2 regions of the Vibrio sp. Vb0667 genome follow, and region 1 is predicted to be linked to the other one. Evidence: riboswitches for the same ligand, from Rfam matches in the RefSeq annotation. Region 1 holds a riboswitch; the other holds the start of a gene.
What was found. A riboswitch is a leader RNA that binds a small molecule or an ion and turns the genes downstream of it on or off. The one in region 1 is predicted to bind lysine.
Positions count from the first base shown of each region.

Region 2: linked by a shared signal. The riboswitch ahead of tet(35) (tetracycline efflux Na+/H+ antiporter family transporter Tet(35)) and the one ahead of lysC (lysine-sensitive aspartokinase 3) in region 1 are both predicted to bind lysine.

Region 1 is NZ_JAWPOL010000043.1:5,503-9,799, forward strand. It holds gene metH (methionine synthase) at 1-495, shown strand, start outside; gene lysC (lysine-sensitive aspartokinase 3) at 582-1,934, opposite strand; lysine riboswitch at 2,036-2,214, opposite strand; gene R8269_RS21885 (pyridoxal-phosphate-dependent aminotransferase family protein) at 2,435-3,556, shown strand; gene R8269_RS21890 (PglL family O-oligosaccharyltransferase) at 3,616-4,297, opposite strand, start outside.
Region 2 is NZ_JAWPOL010000020.1:65,468-69,764, forward strand. It holds gene hisG (ATP phosphoribosyltransferase) at 1-150, opposite strand, end outside; His leader region at 204-341, opposite strand; gene tet(35) (tetracycline efflux Na+/H+ antiporter family transporter Tet(35)) at 522-2,123, opposite strand; lysine riboswitch at 2,233-2,415, opposite strand; gene R8269_RS16865 (H-NS family nucleoid-associated regulatory protein) at 2,998-3,405, shown strand; gene R8269_RS16870 (inosine/guanosine kinase) at 3,533-4,297, opposite strand, start outside.

The DNA.
Region 1 (4,297 bases):
TTTGCTGTCACTGGTGGTATTGGTGAACGAGAGCTTGCTGATGAATACAAAGCACAGGGAGATGATTACAACGCAATTATGATTCAAGCGGTGGCGGATCGCCTAGCCGAAGCGTTTGCTGAGTATTTGCATGAGCGTGTCCGTAAAGAAATTTGGGGTTATGCTGCGGATGAAGATTTATCTAACGATGATCTCATTCGTGAAAAATACCAAGGTATTCGCCCTGCACCAGGTTATCCAGCGTGCCCTGAGCATACTGAAAAAGGACCGCTTTGGGAGCTACTTAATGTGGAAGAGAATATTGGCATGACTCTAACCTCCAGCTATGCAATGTATCCGGGCGCGTCAGTCTCTGGTTGGTATTTCTCTCATCCTGACTCACGTTACTTTGCGATCGCACAGATTCAAGAAGATCAGCTAGAGAGTTACGCCGATCGTAAGGGGTGGGATAGGATCGAGGCTGAAAAATGGTTAGGGCCAAACATTAACGGTTAAATTGATGTTTACCTCGTCCAAATGTAACAACTATTGAAACAACAAAGGGCTGCAGATACGCAGCCCTTTGTTTTATTGAGTTGAACTTACTTCTCAAACAACTCCGTGTGGAGTTTTTGTATGGCTTGTTTCGATACCGATTCATGGAGCAAGAAGCATAAGTTGTGAGGGCTAGCGCCATAACAAATCATGCGTAGGTTAAAATCTTCTAGCGTGCCAAAAACCTGTTTCGCGTAGCCTTTACTCTCACTCATGTTGTTACCAATGAGAGCAACGAGGCATAGGTCATGTTCAACTTCTACCTTACATAACTCTTCTAACTCTTCTCGTGCAGCTTGCGGCAGCTGCGGCGCGCCACCAGATGTATCAGTTTGATCAAGTGTTAACGATACACTGATTTCAGATGTCGTGATCAAATCGACAGAGATCTTATGCTTTGCAAGGATCTCAAAGACCTTTGCTAAGAAACCGTATGCGTGGAACATATTGGCGCTGCGTAGCGTTACCATGGTTTGGTTACAACGCAAAGCTAGCGCACGGAATAACGGTGAGCTTTCGACTTGGTGGCGAATCCAAGTTCCCCCTTTTTCAGGCTCTTTCGATGACCCTACAAATACCGGAATGTCGTGGCGCAATGCAGGTACTAGCGTAGAAGGGTGAAGGATTTTAGCGCCAAAGTTAGCCATTTCTGAAGCTTCACTAAAGCTGATCTCAGGAATTGGTGAGGCTTTTGGTGCAATTCGCGGGTCTGTTGTGTAGATACCCGGAACATCAGTCCAGATTTCTAGCCCTGCCGCTTTAACGCTCTCAGCAATTAAGGCGGCGCTGTAATCGCTGCCCCCTCGACCTAATGTTGTTGTATTACCGGCTTCGTCAGATCCTATGAAGCCTTGAGTAACAACAACGGATTGTTGGCAAAGTGGTACGAGTTTATCTTGCGCAAGCGTCGAAATTGCTTCAATGTTTGGCTCCGCGCGACCAAAGTTGTCATCAGTACGCAGCACATCGCGGATATCAAAGCGCACTGCTTGAATGCCTCGCTCACACATTAACTGAGTTAGAATGTGCGTCGACATGAGTTCACCACATGCGACTAAATGATCGGTTAACTTCGCACTAGCTTGGATAGATGCAGCCTCGGCCAGGCTGGTTACGGTATCTAATATGCCATACACCTCGGCAGCAGTTTTCGTGCTGTCTTCGAGCTGAGTTAAAATGGCGTCATGAATGTTGGCCAGATTTTGCAGTAGCTCAGTACGGTGCGTTTGATCCTGAACACCGTTGGCGAGTTCTACCAATAGGTTGGTGACGCCAGAGCAAGCGCTGCTCACGACTAGGCGAGTATTTGGATTGTTTTCGATAATGGTGGCGCAACGACTCATTGCCTCATAGTTGGCAACACTGGTTCCACCGAATTTAGCTACGTTAAATGCGCTCACTGCGTTCTCCCACGACTTCCTAAAAAATTGTACATCCAATGTTTAGTGAGAAAAGGAACAGAGCAAAAAGAGAGGCATTTAGAATGCTATTTGAAAAATTTACCCTCAGAAGCCCTTCATCAGACTGCGCTGATGACAGTTGATGGGATTCAGCCCAATTCAACCGACAAGTCAAATCCTGCAACTTTGACTTACCTCGGCACTACTCCCCCTCAATGATTGGTGTTGGAATTGCGGTTCCACAAATCATCTACCTGGGTAGCGCTCCTCTTCTACATAAAGCTCAAACATTGAACGGTTTTGAGGCCTTAATGTCAATCAATATTTCAACCTTTATGGTGTTTTTTATTAACGATTTTGTGACACTGGTTTGACCTCCATACTTACGGCTAATTGCTGATAGAGGAAAAATCTATTAGGGTGGAGAACCCTACACCTGAGCCATGTTATTGAATAGAACTTTTAGAATGCTCAGGATAAAAGATAATCAAGGAGCTGACATGTCGATCCAAAGCTTTATTCCACCTCACCGTATTTTAATGGGACCTGGTCCTTCTGATATTTATCCTCAAGTGTTACAAGCACTAAGTCGTCCTACGGTAGGTCACCTTGATCCTCTGTTTATCGGTATGATGGATGAGCTCAAGCAGCTATTGAAGTATGCCTTTCAAACTGACAATGAATTCACTATTGCGGTTTCAGCCCCTGGTAGTGCAGGGATGGAAACCTGCTTTGTAAACTTGATCGAGAAAGGCGATAAAGTGATCGTTTGCCGTAACGGTGTATTTGGTGAACGCATGCGCGAAAATGTCGTCCGTGCTGGTGGTGAAGTTGTTATCGTCGATGATGAATGGGGGACGCCTGTTTCCATTGATAAAGTCGAGCAAGCACTCGAACAGCACCCAGATACAAAAATTCTTGCTTTTGTGCATGCGGAAACCTCAACTGGTACAGTCAGTGATGCTCAAGCATTGGGTAAGCTGGCGAAACAGCATAATGCATTATCTATTGTTGATGCGGTGACGTCACTTGGTGGTGTGCCGTTAAAAGTGGATGAATGGCAACTGGATGCGGTTTACTCTGGTAGTCAAAAATGTTTGTCATGTGTACCTGGGCTCTCACCAGTGACGTTTTCTCCTGCCGCGATTGAAAAGATTCAAGCAAGAACAACACCAGTACAGAGTTGGTTCCTCGATCAGAGTTTAGTTTTGGGGTATTGGAGTGGAGAAGGCAAGCGTAGTTACCATCATACGGCGCCAGTTAATAGCTTGTATGCGCTTCATGAAGCTTTATTGATACTGAAAAATGAAGGATTAGAAAACGCTTGGGCTCGTCACCAACTGATGCATGAAAAACTCAAAAATGGCTTACAAAAGTTAGGCTTTGAATTTGTTGTGGACGAAGCCCATCGGTTGCCACAATTAAATGCGATTTACGTGCCTGAAGGAGTTGATGAAGCAAAAGTTCGTGCTCACTTGCTAGAAACCTATAACCTAGAAATTGGTGCAGGCCTTGGGGCATTAGCTGGTAAAGCGTGGCGTATTGGCTTAATGGGTTACGGCGCTCGATCTGAAAACGTTGCGCTGTGCTTAAAAGCGTTAGAAGAGTCACTCACTGAATAAAATCATACAGCAATGAGATAAAGAAAAGCGAAGGTCATCCCTTCGCTTTTTGGTATTTATTACTCAGCTCCTGAAGTGGGGGCTGGTGAGGCAGATATTGCTTGAGAAGGTGGCTGGTAATTGACGTCACTGAAATCAATCTTCGGGAACAAAAACTGCGCTTCAGCTCTAATTTGCTCCGCTTTACTTGAGTCATCTAAGCCTTGGTAGGCCAAAATCAAATTATTATAAAATGCAGGGCGAGGCTTATCTTTGATGATTTTTAGCGACCAATCGATATAAGGCTGAATCAAGGTTGCGTCTTGTTGGTACAGCCCAAGGTTTAAAAACGTGCTATAGACATCCCAATCAAACCTGTCTTTCCAAACTACAGGGTTACTGACTTGATTCAGAATATCAGGGTTAGTTGGTCTAGTGGTCTCAAACTTCGTCAATACATAATTCGTATGTAATGCGCTTACCATGTAAAACGTAAACGCAACGGGAAGTACCAAACTAAAAACACGCAGCAAGCTTTTGGTTACATTACTAAAGCCGACTTGTCGATAACGAGAGACGCGCTGATCGACCCAGTACAGTAGGATAACGAAGATCAACCAATGCACGAGAGAGTGGTAGAAAGGGTATTCCAGTTGTGAGTGCAATACGATAGGTATAAACAAGGCCAGCAACGCAAGACGAGTTCCGCGTTTGGCTTGATAGATTCGATACAGTACCAGTGCCATCGCTAAGAAGATGCCG
Region 2 (4,297 bases), on a different contig from region 1:
GAGTAAATCAATTGGCATATTTTCAGAATGGACAACTAAACGCTCGCCCATTACGTTGAACTTTACGCCGCACTGTTTTAGTAGAGCTTGACTCTCTTTGCTAAGACGACCTTTTTTCTGAATTGCGATTCTTAAACGTTGTGTTTGCATTGCTTTGTCCCTATGCAAGATTTTGATATCTAAGTATTTTTCAAACTAATAAAACTAAAAAACCCTCGGGAGATTGAAGTCTCCCGAGGGTTTAAAATCTGCTTTTACTTTGATTTTACCTCCGGGAGTTTCCTGCCTCCCGGGTATGCGTACATCGCCCGAAAGACTAGATTGGGTGATGATGGTGATGAATGTTCATTACAAAATTACGCATACTTATTTCAAGGCTCTTCTCATTTGCTTTGTTACCAACAACACTAACCAAGCTGATTACTTTTTTCAACCCTTAATTTTAAAAAAATTCGAATTGTATAATACAAATAAAAAAGGAGGCCGAAGCCTCCTATAAATTTACTTTTTAAATCAGTGAATTACGCACTCTGGCAAGACGCTATTTTAGACTTTGAAAGCCATGACAAAATAGCGCAAACGATAATGAATGTTATCGACGCTGCAATGAACGAGAACGCTATTGAAGCAGTCATACCAAGGGCAATAAAGCCGACGCATGAAACAAGCGCGACTGATAATGCATAAGGTAGCTGTGTTGATACGTGATCAATGTGGTTACAACGTGCACCCGTCGATGACAAGATAGTCGTATCTGAGATTGGTGAACAATGGTCACCGAATACCGCACCAGCTAAAACCGCACTCAGCATCGGTAGCATTAGCGCTACGTCTGTTGCGCCAGCCATGTCTCCAGCGATTGGAAGCATGATGCCGAACGTACCCCATGAAGTACCTGTTGAGAACGCCATCAGGCCAGACAACAAGAATAGGATAACTGGGAGCCAATGAGGGTTGATATTGCCCTGCGCCATTGTCGAAAGGTAAGTACCAGTCTTCATATCACCGATAACAGAACCAATGGTCCAGGCAAATACTAAGATTAGAATCGCACCAAACATAGACTTAGCACCAATCCAAAGTGTACGTGCGATCTCAGCCATTGGTAGACCTTGCTTCACAACAGTAAACAGTGCAACTGCTAAGCCAAGCAAGCTACCGTAGATTAGTGATGTACCTACATCTGTATTTTCAAAAGCACCAAGAAGCGCAAACTCCTTACCATCAGCAGCCAATGCTTGGCCACCCGTGTAAAGCATTGAAGCGATAGTCGCGATAATCAGCGTCACGATAGGAAGTATCAAATCTGACACTTTACCCTTTTCACTTTCACGGATATCTAGCTCTTCGTTTAGGTCATGCGCTTCTTGCGAGTCATTTTCTTTGTCTTTATCAAAGCCACGACCTTGCGATGCAGAGATCTCATGCTCACGCATTTTACCAATATCAAGACCAAACCACGCAACAGCGAACACCATTAGCAGCGCAAAAACGGCGTAGAAGTTCATTGGGATAAGACGAACATATGCGCCAAGAGCCGAATACTCTGTGATCCCATGTGAGACTAAGATCCCGCCAATAATAGTAATAATGTAAGCACCCCAGCTAGAAGCAGGCATAATTACACACATTGGAGCAGCGGTTGAGTCTAGAATGTACGCAAGCTTAGCGCGAGACACATAAAAGCGATCGGTTACTGGGCGAGAGATCGCACCAACAGCAAGGCTATTAAAGTAATCATCGACAAAAATGAATACGCCTAAAAAGGCGGCAAGAAGTTTGGAGCCGCGTTTACTCTTCACTCGAGATTGTGCCCATTCAGCAAAAGCACGAGTACCGCCAGATAGCGTTAATAAAGCTGTTGTCATACCTAATAAGATTAGGAAACCAACAATGCTCATGTTCCAAGTGTTAATTCCGCCATCTTCAATAAAGACAGAAGAAACTTGAGAACTGACGTAACCTGCGGTGTCGCTGATAGACCAGCTATTAAGTAGCACCGCACCTAGCACGATACCTACACCCAAGGAAACTAATACACGTCGAGTCAAAATCGCCAAAGTCAAAGCGACAATAGGTGGCAATAATGAAACAGGAGAACTAGAAAAATCTATTAAATTCATGATCTTCAAAAACCAAAGTTTGGCTAGAGATCTACTGCAGACAAGTCACGTAGCATACGATACGTGCTCATGTTGAACTTAGCGACAGGGAAGCGAACACTCCACCCAACCCTACAGTAGCGCTCCATAGTTTAATGTGAATATATACTATGGCAGTGTTGTTCCTTTCAGATACAACCCCAGCAAGTAACTTTGATGAGTTACTTACTTCGGCAATCTTCGCCTTCCACTATTATTCATTGGCATCACCCCAATAATAGCTACTCTTCGAGACCGCGCCTCTACGGCAACAACAAACAATTAACCACTAACTGTACAAATTAACAACAAATTGTCTGCAATATTGCATCAGGTGGCAGCCATTGTACTTATGATGAGAGTCAATGCAACACATCAAACTAAATTAAACAAATAAATAATGACTGAGATAATTTATAAACCTTGCCTACTTCCATAAGTTTTGTGCAACTGAAATCACATCAATCATGTTATTTATGAAACATTATTACTACCTTAGAAATATCATGGTTTATCTTATATCAATAAATTAAGGATATATGACACAGCATTAAAGATGGATGCTTCATATTTTTAAGTAATAACTCAAATTTTTTTATAAAAAACCAAGCTGTCACTCTCTCTATACAATAATGATTGTTGATTTTAGTTCTCATCTAATAATGATTTATTTCGAGTGTAATAATATTAATTGCTTTAAAAAATAGTCAAATTTAAACAAAATCTTGATTTAGCATTTGCACATAAGGAAAAGATAAAGTTAAATATAAGGACTCTTTGTTTATTTATAGATTGGCATTATTTAATCGTAACGATAAAAAGTGCCCAACACATTAACCTTTTAATAGGAATCGTTATGTCAGAGCTGACTAAAACCCTTCTAAATATCCGTAGCCTTCGTGCATTTTCTCGTGAGCTGACTCTAGAACAATTGGAAGAAGCTCTAGATAAACTCACTACTGTCGTAGATGAGCGTCGTGAAGCAGAAGAAGCAGAACGCGCAGCACAAGCAGAGCAAGAAGCTAAGCTTGCAGAGATTGCTGAGAAAATCGCTCAAGACGGTATTGACGTAGAAGCACTTATTACTGCGCTATCTGGCGAAACTAAGACGAAAGGCAAAGCGAAGCGCGCACCTCGCCCTGCTAAATACAAATACACAGATTCAAACGGTAATGAGAAAACTTGGACTGGCCAAGGTCGTACACCTTCGGCGATTCAAGAGCAACTTGATGCAGGTAAATCTCTGGATGAGTTCCTAATCTAGATCCGTGCTATTTTTAAAAGGCTCCCATAGGGAGCCTTTTTTATTTAAACCATTACAAATAAAAAAGGCACGTTTCTTAATGTGCCTTTTACTTTAGTTACAGAATAGTTAATTAAATCGCTTCGTATTAACGTTCCCAGTATGCTTCTTCTAGGCTATCTTCTCGCTCAGGAAGTCCGCGCGACAATCGTGGTGAATGTTGCACGAGAACTTCGTAGCTCGCACGGTTTGCGTATTTGCAGACTTGAGAAAAAGAAGAGTAAGTTAAATACTCGTTACTGTGCTTGCTTGAATTAGGCACATTTTCTTTATGGTATTTATTTGCTGCCATATCATGAAGAACAGCAGATAACGCAGCATCACCTGCGCCATTTGTATTCTTAATTTTTTCTGGGCCACCCATATATGGCGAGATATGCGAGTACACTTTTATTGGCGTCTCGCATGAGTCTTTTTTCGCCGGACGACTGAATTCATAACGATTAAATTCAGCAATTGACCCTGGAAGTAATGGCAAAGAAGTTTCGCGCTTCGCGCTATCCTCCGTATACCCAGCCATAAATAGACCTACAGGACCCGCCGTGCACAATACTAGATCAGCCCACTCCAATGTTTTATCAGACGCAGCAAGTGGATCAGATTCCCCCGTCAGTGCTTCTGCTTCATCTTCATTCATCGCAACGACTGAAACGTTATCTCGAATGAATTCTTGCCAATATTTAGGGTCATCTTGAATAACAAACTTTGTGCCTAAAGTCAGAACAACAGGCACATCATTCTTTTTCGCGTACTCAATTGCTTTCATTGTTGCTTCCGGCATTGGGTCGCCGTCTTTGCAACGTACTAGATATGACGTCAGTACAAGTGCTGATGCATTTTTAAAGATTTTCTC